One region of the Pseudarthrobacter sp. 902506025 genome, then DNA from elsewhere that is predicted to be linked to it. Evidence: riboswitches for the same ligand, from Rfam matches in the RefSeq annotation. Region 1 holds a riboswitch; the other holds the start of a gene.

Region 1 (4,128 bases):
CCAAAACGCACTGTTCCTCTCCTGCGTGCTGCTGCTGTCCGGCGTCGTCCTCATGTACGCGGGCCAGGACGTGGGCAAAGCCTTTGACATGGTGACCACCGTCTCCGCCGTCTGCTTCGTCTTTGTCTGGTCCATCATCCTGGCCAGCTACATCGCCTTCCGCCGCCGCCGGCCGCACCTGCATGAAGCATCGAAGTTCAAGATGCCAGGTGGTGTTGCCATGGTCTGGGTGGTCTTCGCCTTCTTCGCCTTCGTGATCTGGACCCTCACCACCCAGCCGGACACCCTGGTGGCCCTGCTGGTCACGCCGGTGTGGTTCATCCTGCTGGGCGCCGCATGGTTCGTCCTCCGCCGCCGCCCCGCACACCAGGCCCGTTTCGCTACGTTCCAGGCTGAACTGCAGGCCGACCAGGACTTCACCGACGCCGCAGCCGGCAAGGCTGTCCGTACGGGTGCCGCCGCAGAAGCGGGGGAAGAGCGGGTCAACCGGTGATCGCTGAGGAGCTCCGCGCTTCCGGGCTGCGCGCATCCGAACCTGGGACTTCTGATGCCGGGCAGCCGCAGGCAGTGGCAGATCCGGAAACGGGCCGGGAATTCGTGCTGACGTTCCACTGCCCGGATGCCCTTGGCATTGTCCAGGCGGTGGCGGCATACCTGCTGGAACAGGAATGCTACATCGTGGACATCAAGCAGTTCGGCGACAGGGCGAGCGGGCGGTTCTTCATGCGCATCCACGTCACCTCGCGGGGTGAGCTGGACCTTGGCCGCCTCCGGGCCGGTTTCGGCCAGGTGGCCCAGGAGTGGCAGATGGACTGGCGGCTGGAACGCCACGGACGCAAGCAGCCCATCCTGGTGATGGTCTCCAAGTATGAGCATTGCCTCAACGACCTCCTGTTCCGCGCCCGCAATGGTGAATTGCCCGTGGAGATCGCCGCCGTGGTGTCCAACCATCCGGACCTGGAACCGCTTGCGGCGTGGCACGGTGTTCCGTTCCACCACATCCCCGTGACGCCGGAAACCAAGGCCGATGCCGAGGAGCGGCTGCTGGCCCTGGTGGACGACTACGCCGTGGAGTTGGTGGTGCTGGCCCGCTACATGCAGGTGCTCAGCGACGAGGCCACCACCCGCCTGAGCGGGAAGGCCATCAACATCCACCACTCGTTCCTGCCCAGCTTCAAGGGTGCGAAGCCCTATCACCAGGCCTACGAGCGCGGCGTCAAAACGGTGGGTGCCACCGCCCACTACGTCAACTCGGAGCTGGACGAAGGGCCCATCATCTCGCAGCAGGTCATCGAGGTGGACCACACGTACTCCGCCTCGGACCTGGTCACGGTTGGCCGCGACGCCGAATGCAAGGCGCTCACGAATGCCGTTCGCTGGCACGCTGAAGGGCGGATTGTCCTCTCCGGCAACCGGACGGTCATCCTCCGCTAGTTTGCGGGCCCATCCACGCGGCCGGCGCCCGCACTCCCTCCAAACGGAGGGGCAGGCGCCGGCCGCCGTGGCACCACTACTGAATACAGCCTTTCGAGCTGTGGCGGGAGAGTTCTCCCGGCCATCACCGGGCAGGCGCCGTAGGAGCAAATCCTCCCCAGGAATCTCTCAGGCCCATGTACCGTCACGGCGAGGCGACTCTGGAAAGCAGTGCTGCTCCGGCAGCACTCACCGACGGTGCAAGCAGGCCCTGATGGGTTTGCGGAATCTCTCAGGTCCAATACAGAGCGGGGAGGGACCCGATCCATGCCGTGCCACCTGTGGCCGGCCGAACCTGGAGTTCCTCATGACGATTCGATCCCTCATGGCACCAGCCGCAGCACCGACTCCCGCGGAAGGACAAGCCGGCAAGTACGGTACGGTACTGCCTGTCCGGATGCAGATCATTCCCTCGGAGGGTATTGCCGCCCGCATCCAGGCCGCCGTGCCCCCTGGGGCGCAGCTGACGGTGACGTGCCTGCCCCGCCAGGGTGTGGGACCCACCATCCGGACGGCCATTGAGCTTGCCTACCTTGGCTTCGAGGTTGTTCCGCACCTGGCCGCACGAAGCATCGAAAGCCGTGAGCAACTGGCCGGCGTGGTCCGTAACTGCCACGACGCCGGCATCACCGAAGTGTTCGCCGTCGGCGGTGACGCGGGGGAGCCGGCCGGTCCCTATGACAGCAGCCTTCCGTTGCTGGAGGACCTCGCGGAGGTCTCCGGCGGACGGATCCGGGCCGGCGTGGCGGGCTACCCCGAAGGGCACCCGGGCCACAGCGAACTGCACATGCTTGATGCCCTGCTGGAAAAGCAGCACCTGGCATCGTCAGTGGTGACGCAACTGTGCCTTTCGGCCCCACGGATCCAGTGGTACGCCCAAACCCTGCGCCGGGAAGGGGTGCGCCTGCCTGTCTGGGCCGGAGTGCCCGGCGCCGTTCCGCGGGCGCAGCTCATCCGCGCCGCGCTGAAAATCGGTGTAGGCCCATCCCTCACACTGCTGAACCGCAGGGGCCCCCTTGGCCGGCGCCTGCTTCAAGATGGCCGCTACTCCTCCGAGGCCATCGTCGCGGAACTGCAGCGCGGCGAAGCAGTGGAAGGTATCCACCTTTACACGTTCAACAACCTGGCCGGCCCCGGCAGCTAAAAAGGCCGGCCGCTGGGGTGGGCCGTGACGCGGAGCGGAAAGTTCAGCATGCTTAGTGTTTGTCCACATAGGATGGATAAGCACGGCAGCCTACCCGCTGCAGGTCGATTTGAATGAAGGTGACCATGGCCAGGCGCAGCAATCCCGCAGTACGGATCGCACAGGAAACCGCCCACAACGCGATGTTCGATGCCGACGGCAAACCCAAGCCCGGTGTCCACAACATGCTCCTCAAGGCAGTGCAGATCCAGCGGCCCCTGGTGGTGGCCTACATCCGCCGGCTCCAGAAGAAGCATCCGCGGGCCACAGCCGCCCAGTTGGCGGGCATCGCAGAGCGTGACTACCTGCGCGCAGTGACCGGAGGGGGTGCCCTGGTGGGTGCCACCGCCGTCGTCCCTGGTGTTGGAACCGTGGCGTCGCTGGGACTTTCCGCAGCCGCAACCGTCGGCTTCCTGGAGGCGACGGCCCTCTACGCGACGTCGCTGGCAGAGCTCCACGGCATCCGCCTCACCAATCCCGAGAAAGCCGGCACCATGGTCATGGCCATCATGCTTGGTGAGGAAGGGACCGCCCTGCTCGGAACGCTCAGCGGCCAGGCAGCCGGCGGCGCCAAGCCCGCCGACGTCTGGGGGAACATGCTGTCCAAGTCCTCGATCCCAGGATTCGGGAGTGTCCGGAAGAAGATCCAGCACGCCTTCCTGAAGAACCTGCTCAAACGGCAGGGCACTGCGCTGTTCGGCCGGGCCCTCCCCTTCGGCATAGGGGCGGTTGTCGGCGGAGCCGGTAACCTCGTGATGGGCCGTGCCGTGGCGCAGAACGCCAGGGAGGCGTTCGGACCCATGCCGGACACCATTCCCGGGGAGCTGACCGCAGCTGCCGGGCCGGACAACCTGACCCTGGAAGGCAACACCCTTGGATCTAAACGCTGATGTAGGCCAATCATTCGGCTCCTGGACCGCGGGAGGGGATCCGGCGATGTTCCAGCTGGCCACCAGTGTCAACGTAGCGTGCGGCCTCCACGCAGGCGATCCCGTCACCATGCTGGACAGCTGCCGGGCGGCTTACGAACTTGACGTCACCGTGGGTGCGCACCTTGGGTACCGCGATATGGCCGGTTTTGGCCGGCGCTCGCTGGACATGAGCTTTGATGAGCTATTTGGCGACGTGCTGTACCAGCTGGGCGCGCTCGACGGCGTCGCACATGCCGTGGGTGCCTCGGTGGACTTCGTGAAGCCACACGGTGCGCTGTATGACACCCTGATCCATGATGCTGAGCAGGCCTCCGCACTCGTGGCGGCCGTGAACGCCTACGATCCTGGACTTCCCATCCTGGGCTTCCCGGGGTCGGAGCTGCTGAAGCAGGCCAAGGAGGCCGGCCACCCCGTATTCACCGAGGCCTTCGCCGACCGCGCCTACTACGCCGACGGCACCCTGGTGCCGCTGTCCATGCAAGACGCCATGCTGCACGACGTCGACACCATCGTTGAGCGGGCCGTTCGCCTGGCCACAAA
Region 2 (4,128 bases), on a different contig from region 1:
ACGTCCTTGTTCGCTTCGATCTTGGCCGTCAGGTCATCGTGGTTGATGGTGCCGTCAGCGGCCGTGGCAACGACGACGACCTTCATGCCGGCCAGGACGGCGGAGGCGGCGTTGGTGCCGTGGGCGGAGGCGGGGATCAGGCAGACGTTGCGCTGCTCTTCCCCGCGGGAGTGGTGGTAGCCGCGGATGGCCAGCAGGCCGGCGAGCTCGCCCTGGGATCCGGCATTGGGCTGGATGGACACCTGGTCGTACCCGGTGATCGCGGTCAGGTCCGCCTCCAGGTCGGCAATCAGTTCACGCCAGCCTTCGGTCTGGGAGTCCGGGGCGAAGGGGTGGATGGAGGCGAATTCCGGCCAGGAGATGGCTTCCATCTCGGCGGTGGCGTTCAGCTTCATGGTGCACGAGCCCAGCGGGATCATGGTGCGGTCCAGCGCCAGGTCCCGGTCCGACAGCTTCCGGATGTAGCGCAGCAGCTGGGTTTCGGACCGGTGCGTGTTGAACACCGGGTGCTGCAGGTAGTCGGAGGAACGTCCGACGGCGGCCTCCAGTCCGAAGCCTTCAGCCGCGGCAACGGAGGCCCCAAAGACATCCGCGACGTCGGCGACGATGGCCGCCGTCGTGGTTTCATCGAGCGAGATGCCCACGGTATCGGCGTCGATGGAACGCAGGTTGATGCCGCGCGCTTCGGCATCCGCGACAAGCGCGGCAGCGCGTCCGGGGACGCGGACGGTAAGGGTGTCGAAGAAGCTCGTGTGCAGCACCTCCACACCGGCAGCTGCCAGCGAGGCCGCCAGCACCCGGGCGTGGCCGTGCGTCGTTTCCGCAATCGCCTTCAGCCCGTCGGGGCCGTGGTAGACGGCGTACATCGAGGAGACGATGGCCAGCAGGGCCTGCGCGGTGCAGATGTTGGACGTGGCCTTTTCACGGCGGATGTGCTGCTCGCGGGTCTGCAGCGCCAGGCGGTACGCGGGCACCCCTGCGTCGTCCTTGGACACACCCACCAGGCGGCCGGGCAGCGACCGCTCCAGGCCCTTGCGGACAGCCATGTAGGCGGCGTGCGGGCCGCCGAAGAACAACGGCACCCCGAAGCGCTGGGTGGAGCCCACGGCGATGTCGGCGCCCTGCTCGCCCGGAGGAGTGATCAGGGTCAGTGCCAGCAGGTCAGCGGCCACGGTGACCAGCGCGCCGCGGTCCTTCGCCGCCGCAATAGTGGCGGACTGGTCCCAGACCCGGCCGGAGGCACCGGGCTGCTGGAGCACGATGCCGTTGATGTCGCCGTCGGGCAGGCCGTTGGACAGGTCGGCGACCTCAACCTCGAAGCCGAGCGCCTCGGCGCGGCCCTTGACGATGGCGATGGTCTGCGGCAGCACGTCGATGTCCAGGACAGTCTTGCCGTCCGCTGCAGGCTTGGTCTTGTTGGAGCGGCGCATCAGCAGCACGGCCTCGGCCACGGCGGTGGCTTCATCGAGCAGGGACGCGTTGGCGATGGGCAGGCCCACCAGGTCCTGGACCATGGTCTGGAAATTCAGGAGTGCCTCGAGCCGGCCCTGGGAAATCTCGGGCTGGTACGGGGTGTAGGCGGTGTACCAGGCCGGGGCCTCGAGGATGTTCCGGCGGATCACGGCAGGGGTGATGGTGTCGTAGTAGCCCTGGCCGATCAGTTGCACGGCCGTCTTGTTCTTGGCGGCGAGCCTGCGCAGCTCCGCAAGGACTTCAACTTCGCTGAGGGCATCCTGCAGGCGGAGGGCTGTTTCCTGGCGGATGACTTTGGGTACGGCGGTGTCCACCAGGGAATCGACCGTGCCGTAACCAACGGCTTTGAGCATGGCGTCGACGTCGTCCTGGCGGCGTGCGCCAATGTGGCGGTCTACGAAGGTGGTGGAGGCTGGGGTAACCGACACGAAGGAACTCCATTTATTCAGGCGGCGAAGGGTACGCCACAGCTATTCGGGTCCCTCCCCGCTCTGTATTGGACCTGAGAGTTTCCGCGTTGCCTGCCTGGGCAGGACCCGCTTGCACCGTCGGTGAGCACAACAGCCGTTTCGCTTCCCCCAAGGGAGGCCGGACAACTGCCTGCTGCTTTCCAGAGGTGCCTCGCCGCGGCGGTACAGGGGCCTGCGAGATTCCTGGGGAGGATTTGCTCCTACGGCGCCTGCCTGTACTTCCGGCAGAACTCTCCCGCCGCAGATCAAAGGCTATTCATTTGTTGATGATGACGGCCGGTGACAGCCCTCACAACTCTCCATTGTCCTACGCCACAAGCCCTCCCGGCAAATGGAAAACTACCTGCGGAGCCGTTCCAAAGCAGCCAGGAGTTCCTCCACATCGGCGGCCGCTCCGCCTTCCGGCGCAGGGCCCACCGAAAGCATGGCATTGAAGTACAACCCGTCACCCATATACAGGACAGCCTTGGCCAGGCCGTGCCCCACATCTGCTGCGATCTCGTCCAGCCACCGCTGCTGGATGGCGGCGAACCGGCGGCGGGTCTCTTCATGTGCCACCTCGGCAAGCCGCGTGGCAGCCACGATGACCCGGTCAAGCGGAGTATCCGCCCAGACGGAGGAGCGGATGAAATACGCGGCAGCACCTTCGCTGGCGGAAGCCATCGCGTCGGCGTCCGCCTTGGCCAGGCCTTCCAGGCGGTCAAGCAGCACGGAGATGAGCGCTTCCTTATTGGGAAAGTGATAGAGGAGGCCACCTTTGGACACCCCGGCCTTCCGGGCTACGGCATCGAGGGTTGCAGCGCGCTCCCCCACGTCGATCAGCAGGGACTCGAAGGCGTCAAGGACCGCATCACGGGCTACAGGCTTTCGGGGCATGCCTTCCATCATGCCCTCCACCGGCAGGGAAGAAGGAATGCCCGCGTTTTCAAACTGTACCGTCCAGACGGTACAGTTATTGCATGACGACTTCCATCAGCCCGGCCCCCACCCAAAGGGACAGCACCGCCGCGCGGCCTCCGTGGCGGGATTGGCTTGCGCTGGGGCTGCTGATGTTTCCCGTGCTGCTGGTGGCAGTGGACAACACTGCCCTGACGTTTGCCCTGCCCGCCATCGCACGTGCCCTGGAACCGACCGGCCTGCAGCTGCTGTGGATCGTGGACTCCTATCCGCTGGTCCTGGCCGGGCTGCTGGTGTCAATGGGAAGCCTCGGCGACCGGATTGGGCGGCGGCGGCTGCTGGTCATCGGCAGCCTGGGCTTCGCCGGACTGTCCGCCGCCACGGCCTTCGCGCCCACCCCGGAGTGGCTGATCGCCGGCCGCGCGGCGCTCGGGTTCTTCGGCGCCATGCTGATGCCGTCCACCCTGTCGCTGATCCGCAATATATTCCCGGAACCCAACCGCCGGCGGCTTGCAGTGGCCATCTGGGCGGCCGGATTCTCCGGCGGCGCCGCCCTGGGCCCCATCCTGGGTGGATGGCTGGTGGAGCACTTCTGGTGGGGCGCCGTTTTCCTGGTGGCCGTGCCGCTCATGCTGCCCCTGCTGGCGCTGGGGCCGGCCTTCATTCCGGAATCAAAGGATCCCGCGCCGGGCAGGGTGGATATCCCAAGCGTCCTGCTCTCCATGCTGGTCATGGTGCCCGTGGTGTACGGCATCAAGTCAGTAGCCACCGAAGGCCCGGGCACGGCCGGGCTGGGCAGCATCGCCTTTGGCGTGGCCATGGGGATCGTGTTCGTGCGCCGCCAGCAACGCCTGGAATACCCGCTGCTGGACATGTCGCTGTTCCGGAACAGGGTGTTCAGCATGGCCATCAGCGCCAACATCCTGGCCCTGTTTTCCTTCAACGGATTTATCCTTTTCCTTGCCCAGCACCTCCAACTCCTGGAGGGGATGACGCCGTCCGCGGCGGGCATTGCCATGCTTCCGGCACTGGCAGCCACAGTGGCGGCAGGCCTGGTGGTAGTCCCGCTGGTCCGGAAGGTCCGCCCGGGGTACGTAGTGGCCGCCGGCCTGTCCTTCAGCGCCGTCGGCTACAGCATGGTGGCCTTCGGAAACCACGACGGCGGGCCTTCCCTGCTGCTGGCAGCACTGCTGGCCCTGGCGCTGGGCGTCGGCACGGCGGAAACCATCTCGAACGACCTCATCCTCGGCTCGGCCCCGCCGGCGAAATCAGGCGCTGCGGCGGCGAT

The links. A riboswitch is a leader RNA that binds a small molecule or an ion and turns the genes downstream of it on or off. The one in region 1 is predicted to bind glycine.
Region 2: linked by a shared signal. The riboswitch ahead of gcvP (aminomethyl-transferring glycine dehydrogenase) and the one ahead of AB0280_RS21380 (methylenetetrahydrofolate reductase) in region 1 are both predicted to bind glycine.

Annotation. Positions count from the first base shown of each region.
Region 1 covers NZ_JBFBKW010000020.1:17,122-21,249, reverse strand. Annotated here, with positions in the region: gene cycA (D-serine/D-alanine/glycine transporter) at 1-493, shown strand, start outside; gene purU (formyltetrahydrofolate deformylase) at 568-1,434, shown strand; glycine riboswitch at 1,529-1,628, shown strand; gene AB0280_RS21380 (methylenetetrahydrofolate reductase) at 1,781-2,617, shown strand; gene AB0280_RS21375 (hypothetical protein) at 2,743-3,546, shown strand; gene AB0280_RS21370 (LamB/YcsF family protein) at 3,530-4,128, shown strand, end outside.
Region 2 covers NZ_JBFBKW010000012.1:119,168-123,295, forward strand. Annotated here, with positions in the region: gene gcvP (aminomethyl-transferring glycine dehydrogenase) at 1-1,901, opposite strand, end outside; glycine riboswitch at 2,094-2,191, opposite strand; gene AB0280_RS18890 (TetR/AcrR family transcriptional regulator) at 2,283-2,819, opposite strand; gene AB0280_RS18895 (MFS transporter) at 2,903-4,128, shown strand, end outside.